3 regions of the Shewanella sp. VK101 genome follow, and region 3 is predicted to be linked to each of the others. Evidence: riboswitches for the same ligand, from Rfam matches in the RefSeq annotation. Region 3 holds a riboswitch; each other region holds the start of a gene.
What was found. Region 3 has a riboswitch for lysine ahead of ACSHSR_RS14915 (Na+/H+ antiporter NhaC family protein). Riboswitches for the same ligand answer to the same signal wherever they lie in the genome.
Positions count from the first base shown of each region.

Region 1: it holds a riboswitch for lysine, as region 3 does, so the genes downstream of both, ACSHSR_RS02760 (Na+/H+ antiporter NhaC family protein) here and ACSHSR_RS14915 (Na+/H+ antiporter NhaC family protein) in region 3, are expected to answer to the same signal.
Region 2: it holds a riboswitch for lysine, as region 3 does, so the genes downstream of both, lysC (lysine-sensitive aspartokinase 3) here and ACSHSR_RS14915 (Na+/H+ antiporter NhaC family protein) in region 3, are expected to answer to the same signal.

Region 1 is NZ_CM151402.1:591,725-593,988, reverse strand. Features, by position in the region: gene ACSHSR_RS02760 (Na+/H+ antiporter NhaC family protein) at 1-1,464, opposite strand, end outside; lysine riboswitch at 1,553-1,724, opposite strand; gene ACSHSR_RS02755 (5'-methylthioadenosine/S-adenosylhomocysteine nucleosidase) at 1,937-2,264, shown strand, end outside.
Region 2 is NZ_CM151402.1:4,011,215-4,013,478, reverse strand. Features, by position in the region: gene arcA (two-component system response regulator ArcA) at 1-14, opposite strand, end outside; gene ACSHSR_RS17915 (DUF3293 domain-containing protein) at 575-1,009, shown strand; lysine riboswitch at 1,092-1,268, shown strand; gene lysC (lysine-sensitive aspartokinase 3) at 1,405-2,264, shown strand, end outside.
Region 3 is NZ_CM151402.1:3,351,124-3,353,387, reverse strand. Features, by position in the region: gene ACSHSR_RS14920 (electron transfer flavoprotein subunit alpha/FixB family protein) at 1-769, shown strand, start outside; lysine riboswitch at 860-1,058, shown strand; gene ACSHSR_RS14915 (Na+/H+ antiporter NhaC family protein) at 1,140-2,264, shown strand, end outside.

The sequences.
Region 1 (2,264 bases), 2.2 Mb from region 3:
GGCCAGATACCCCAGCGCCGCCCCGAAGGCGACGGTCAGGGCATAAGGCAACTGGGTCAGCACATGATCTATATGGTGACAGCCGGCGCCGGTGGCCGACAAAATACTGGTACTGGAGATGGGCGAGCTGTGATCGCCAAACACAGCGCCGGCCAGCACAGCCGACAACATGGGCAGCAGGAGTTGGATATCGCTGGCGGCGGCCATATCACCGGCGAGTGGCAACATGATACCAAAAGTGCCCCAGCTGGTGCCTGTGGCAAAAGCCATTGCACAGGAGAGCACAAACACCACCACAGGCAGCAGCCCTGTGGGCAGGTTGCCGTTGGCCAGGCTGGCGAGATATTTGCCGGTTTCCATGTCACGCACCACGGCGCCTATGGTCCAGGCAAACAGCAGTATGTTGATCGCCGGCAACATGGCCATAACCCCTCTGGGGGCGGCGCGCAGCCAAGTGGATATCCCAAGACCGAGACGCAGAGCCAACAGGCCGGACACCGCCAGGCTGCAAAGGGCGCCATAAACCAAAGACGAACCCACATTGGTATGTTCAAAGGCGCCCAGCACACTGAAGGCCTGACCATTGGCGGCCAATACCTGAGCCCCGGAGTCCAGCATGAAATAGATACTCGCCGCCGTCAGTGTCACTATCGGCAACACCATATCCAGCATGCCGCCGCGGCTGTCGGCCGGGGCTTCCATATCCAGCCCTATTGGCCTGCCCTTGGATTCATCCCAGAGCTTGCCTTCGAGCGCCCGCTGCTCATGCTGTCGCATCGGCCCAAGATCCAGTTGGAAGGCGATGACTACCACCACCATGATCAGGGTAAATACCGCATAGAGATTCATGGGGATCATCTGCACAAAGGCGGCGATCGGGCTCTGCTCTGTCACCCCATGGGCCACGAGTATGCCGCCCACCAGGGCGATGATATAGGCCCCCCAGGAGGAGATGGGCATCAATACGCACACGGGCGCCGCGGTTGAGTCCAGCAGATAAGCCAACTTGGCGCGGGAGATCTGGAATCTGTCGGTCACAGGGCGGCAAATGGGCCCCACCGACAAGCTGTGGAAGAAGTCGTCAATAAAGAAGGCAAACACCATCAAGCCGGTGAGCGACTTGGCGCTCTTGCGGCTCTGGCAGCGCCTGGCGGCCCATTCGGCGAAGGCCCGGGTCGCCCCCGAGGCGGTCATCAAGCTGATAAGCCCACCCAGCAGCAGCATAAACAGCAGCATATTAAGGTTATCGCTGTTGGGAGCACCATCGACCCAGAAGATTTTCAGCACACTGTCAAACAGGTAGCGCAGCGATTGCAGCGGTGAAAACTGCTGTAACATCAGGCTGCCGGCGACTATGCCTACCCCGAGGGAGAGCAGTACTCTACGGGTGATGATCGCCAGCGCAACCGCCAGCAGAGGAGGAACTATGGACCAGGGAGAGTCCGCAAAATGCATGATATTCATGATCTCTTTACACCTAAAACAACTAAGGTGGAGATCTACCGATAGGATCGAAGAAACTCAGACCAAGGAGGGCAGAAACTTCTCAGCTCCTTCAGGTAGCGCTCCATAGTGGATGACTATGGCAGTCCTGCACCTGTTAGATACAGAACCAGCAGCTAGGTTTGATGACCTGGCTACTTCGGCGCCGACTCCTTTCCCCGGGCCTCAAAGGCATCACCCTCTTCCCGGTTACTCTTAGGCAGCGCGCCTCTACTCAAAGGTATTCGACTGGCATTCTAACTATCACGGCCCCAATAGCAAGCCAGATTGTGCCTCTGGCGGTAAATATCCCGCCCGGTTGGCATTAAGCCTTTGGCAAGTGACTCATGTCTGGGCTCGCAAATGCCAGCTCCGGCTGTTGACGGCAACCACAGCTGCACCTAGGATCGCCCTCCCCTACCGCGACACTGAAATAACAATTAAAGGTGTGCAAATGACTCTGTTACAACGTTTTTGTGTGGCACTCTGTGCCTTGTTCTCCAGCCATTCCATGGCAACCCCCGCCCGGGCACCTATACTGCTGCAAGGTGCCATGGATGTCGAAGTCGACACCCTGGTTCAGGCCCTGAAAGACCCCAAACAGACAACTCTTGGTTCCTGGACTTTCTGGCAAGGCACTCTGGATGGCTATCCTGTCATAGTGTCCCGTACCGAAATAGGTATGGCCAATGCCGCCGCCTCCACCACGCTGGCAATAGAAAAATTTCAACCCGGTTTTATCATCAACCAGGGCACTTCCGGCGGCCACGACCCTGCGCTGC
Region 2 (2,264 bases), 660 kb from region 3:
TGCGGGTTTTGCATGTTATTTACCTAATTAAATCAGTTTATCTAACCATGAGCGCGGGTGACGCTCCGCTATACTCTCTAAAACGCCAACATTCACAGGGTTCACGTAAGTGCTGTTCAAAACTGAAATGAAACGGCAACACACTTCATGATTAGCAAAAAGTATGCTCTCCACCCGGAGAGGCGCGAACTGTACTGTCTAGGATTCCCAGTGGCGGGATTTAGTTCCTGAAAGACATGGAAAATCCAGAAAATGTCATCTTAAAACCAGATTACATTTGGTACAGAGTCGTTATCGATAGAGACTTATGCTGTAGCGTAATGGCGCTAGCCGGGTCACACACTTAACTCTAAGCCTCTGTCGATACAATCCATTGTACTAGGATTGGGCATTTGTTAACAAATGAAATGTTAACAAATTAATGTTTAACTATGATCTATATCACAAGTTTTTGCTTTACCTATTGAAAGATAAGCATTTTGTATTTTGTCTTACTGTGAGCTTGCTCACGGGGCTAGGGGAATGCAAAAGCCTTTGCTAGAATAAATCCGGTTCATTAGAGACAGATACTACAATGGATGCTGCATTTGAAAGTCTCTGGCAGTACTACCAGAGCGCATGCTTTTTATTGACTCAGTCGTTTTCTTCCGCTGTTCCTTTCGCTATTGTCACCGCCCATAATCCCCTTGGGCAAAAACTCACTTCTTGCCAAAACCGCCTTCTCGATCGGCAGCTACAACACGATATTGATAAGCTGGGCATTCCTTACCGGGCGATCATAGGCGCTGCCGATGATCTCAGTCATATGGAAAAAAGCTGGGCTCTGTTTCTGGATAAGGCTGCGGCAATCGAACTGGCATCAAAGTATCGACAAAATGCCCTTTACTACGTTGATAGTGGGCTCTTGACCTTGGTGCCTTGCCTGAAAGGGGAGCGAGAGGTGGCGCTTGGACAGTTTGCTGCCAGGGCGCGCCTGGTCAGCGAGTTACCCGAGCTCAGTGACGGATGAGTTGAGGAAATTTCATCCTGCGCAAATTAGCATTGACTTCATAAGGACTTTATTGCTAATTTTTTCATCCCTTTCGCGAGAAAGGAACAGAAGAGGTGCGTTAACTAGGTAGTGAGTCAGAGGAGGCCAATTCTCCAATGACGGCTCATGAGGGAGATTAACGCCGAGGTCGGGATGCGTATTGGCTACGCTTCCGGTCGGTTGGTCAGGCTGAATCCTGGCGACTGTCACCTGGTTTTGGTGGAGAGCTTCTGGTGACGATCGCTGTTTCCCTGCTATGGGGTGCGTTATCTCTGCACCAGGCTCTTCGAACGTTATCTGTTCGGAGCTTAACTCATGAAATCTATTCTCGTTATCGACCTTTCCCTGTTACCTGCCTGTGGGGGAATGCGCTGATGTCTCTTGTTGTTGCCAAGTTTGGTGGTACCTCAGTTGCCGATTATCCGGCGATGAATCGCTGTGCCGATATAGTGCTTGGAAACCCGGCCACCCGTCTGGTTGTGGTCAGTGCATCCAGTGGCGTAACCAATCTGTTGGTGGAGCTGTCCCAGGCCGACATGGGGGATGAGCGCCGTCTCAAGCTATTGAAAGAGATAGCCACCATTCAATACGCAATTCTGGATAAACTTGGCAGACCGGCAGATGTTGCCGCGGCGCTGGATGCTTTGCTCAGCCGCATGGCAACGCTCAGTGCCAAGTTATTGCAGGCGCCGAGTCATGCTATGGTCGATGAGATCCTATCTTTGGGCGAACAGTGTTCTTCAGCGCTGTTTGCCGCGGTATTGAGAGAACGTGGTGCCAAGGCCAGCGCCTTTGATGTGCGCCTGGTGATGCGTACCGATAGCCATTTCGGTAAGGCCGAGCCACAAATCGCCGAGTTGAAGCGACTGGCGACAGAGAAATTGCAACCCTTGCTTGAGCAGCAACTGCTGGTGACCCAGGGCTTTATCGGCGCCGATGCCGATGGCCGAACCACTACGCTTGGGCGTGGTGGCAGCGATTATTCTGCGGCCCTGTTGGCTGAGGCGCTGGAAGCTGATGCGGTCGAGATCTGGACCGATGTAGAAGGAATTTACACCACAGATCCCAGACTGGCTCCCAACGCCAGGCCTATCGCAGAAATCAGTTTTAATGAGGCGGCAGAGATGGCTACTTTCGGTGCCAAGGTGTTGCACCCTGCCACCATCTTGCCGGCGGTGCGTCAACAGATCCAGGTGTTTGTCGGCTCCAGTCGGGCACCGGAAAAAGGTGGCAC
Region 3 (2,264 bases):
AGGCGTCAGTAAAGTACTGCTGGCCGATAACCCTGCCTATGGTGCTCATCTTGCCGACAATATTGGTGAACTCATCTTGTCTCTGAGTGGTGACTACAGCCACATTCTGGCTGCAGCTTCAAGCCAGGGTAAGGACATACTGCCACGAGTGGCGGCTTTGCTGGATGTGGCTCAACTTTCTGAGATCACCAAGGTGATTGACGCCGATACTTTTGTCCGTCCCGTTTATGCCGGTAACGCCATGGCAACCGTTAAGAGTCTGGACGATAAGAAAGTGGCTACAGTGCGTGCCAGCGCCTTCGACGCCGTTGCCGAGACAGGCTCAGCTGAAATCAATCAGCTCGATAGTGTCTTTGACGCCAAGAGCAGCTTTGTATCCCAGAGCCTGACCGAGTCGGCTCGTCCGGAGCTTGGCAGCGCCAGAGTCATTGTTTCCGGTGGTCGCGGTATGGGTAGTGGCGAAAACTTTGCCATGCTGGAAGCCTTGGCCGATAAGCTGGGCGCCGCCGTAGGTGCATCGCGGGCAGCAGTGGATGCCGGCTTTGTTCCCAACGACCTGCAGGTTGGCCAGACGGGTAAAATCGTGGCGCCAGAGCTTTATATCGCTGTGGGTATCTCCGGGGCGATTCAACATCTGGCCGGTATGAAGGATTCAAAAGTCATTGTGGCCATCAACAAAGATCCTGAAGCGCCTATCTTCCAGGTTGCCGATTATGGCTTGGAAGCTGACCTGTTTGATGTTGTGCCTAAATTGAACGAGTTGATTTAATCTGTGATCTAGGTCACGATAGGCGGCTTTGGGGTAGCATCCTCAAAGCCGCCTATGTTTTTATGTGCCTCACGCCTGACATCAGGCGTCCTGAGAAGTAGAGGCGCACTAAATATCAGTAGCGGTAAGCAGGGTGATTCCGTTTATGTATCGCGAAAGGATTTGGTGCCGAAGTGGTTGCGACTTATCAAGGTCCACCGCTGGGGCTGTTACCAAATAGGGGCAGCACTGCCATAGTATATTCTGTCGGGATGACAGATTGACGTTACTATGGAGCGCTACTGAAAGGACAGGTGCTACTCGGTATGCCATTGCCTTTTCCCACCAGTTCAGTTGCCCTCCATTCGTATTTAACGAAGAACAAGACTCAATGACACTAACAAGTTATGCCGATTCGGCACTCTCTTTGTTGCCGCCGGTTGTGGCAATTTTATTGGCGATCCTCACCCGTCGGGTGTTGTTATCGCTGGGGCTAGGGATATTGATTGGAGCCTTGTTGCTCAATCAATGGTCGGTATTGGACACCGGGGTTTATCTGGGGCAAAGGGTGCTTTCCCTGGTATGGGACGATGGTGCTTTCAATGCCTGGAACCTGTATATTCTGGGGTTCCTGGTGCTGCTGGGGATGATCACTGCGCTGATCACCGTCAGTGGCTCGGCCAGAGCCTTTGCCAACTGGGCCAGACAGCATATCCGTAATCGCCGTGATGCCAAGCTGCTGACCATGTTTCTCGGCTGTGCGGTGTTTATCGATGACTACTTCAACAGCCTGGTGGTGGGCAGTATCGCTAGGCCTCTGACCGACAGATATTATATCTCCCGCTCCAAACTGGCGTATCTTTTGGATTCTACCGCCGCGCCCGTGTGCGTTATCTCGCCGGTATCCAGTTGGGGCGCCTATATTATCGCCCTTATCGGCGGCATTCTCACCGCCCACGGTTTTACTGAAGTAGGACATCTGAGCGCTTTCGTGCAGATGATCCCGATGAACTTCTATGCCCTGTTTGCCCTGGCGCTCTTGCTGTGCGTCACCTTTATGGAGCTGGATATTGGCGCCATGCGCAAACACGAGCTCAACGCCCGCAAGGGCAATCTCTATGATGAGTCCAAGGGGTTGCCCCCCGGTGCCAATGCCGATCTGCCCGAGGCGGAAACCGGCCAGGTGCACGGCCTGTTCCTGCCCATAGGTGTCTTGGTGGTGGCAACCTTCTATTTTATGGTTTCCAGTGGTGCCGATGCCCTGGCGGCAGAAAGCCTGCCTTTCAGTATCATAGGTGCCTTCGAGAAAACCGATGTGGGCTCATCTCTGTTCTTTGGTGCTTCCATCGGTCTGGTGGTGACGCTGCTGCTGGCCTTTATCCAGAAGATTGAAGCCAAGATGATCCTCAAGGCACTCACCTCGGGTGCCCGTTCCATGTTGCCGGCCATCTATATTCTGATGTTTGCCTGGACCATAGCCGGGATCATAGGCTCACTGGAAACCGGCAAGTTTATG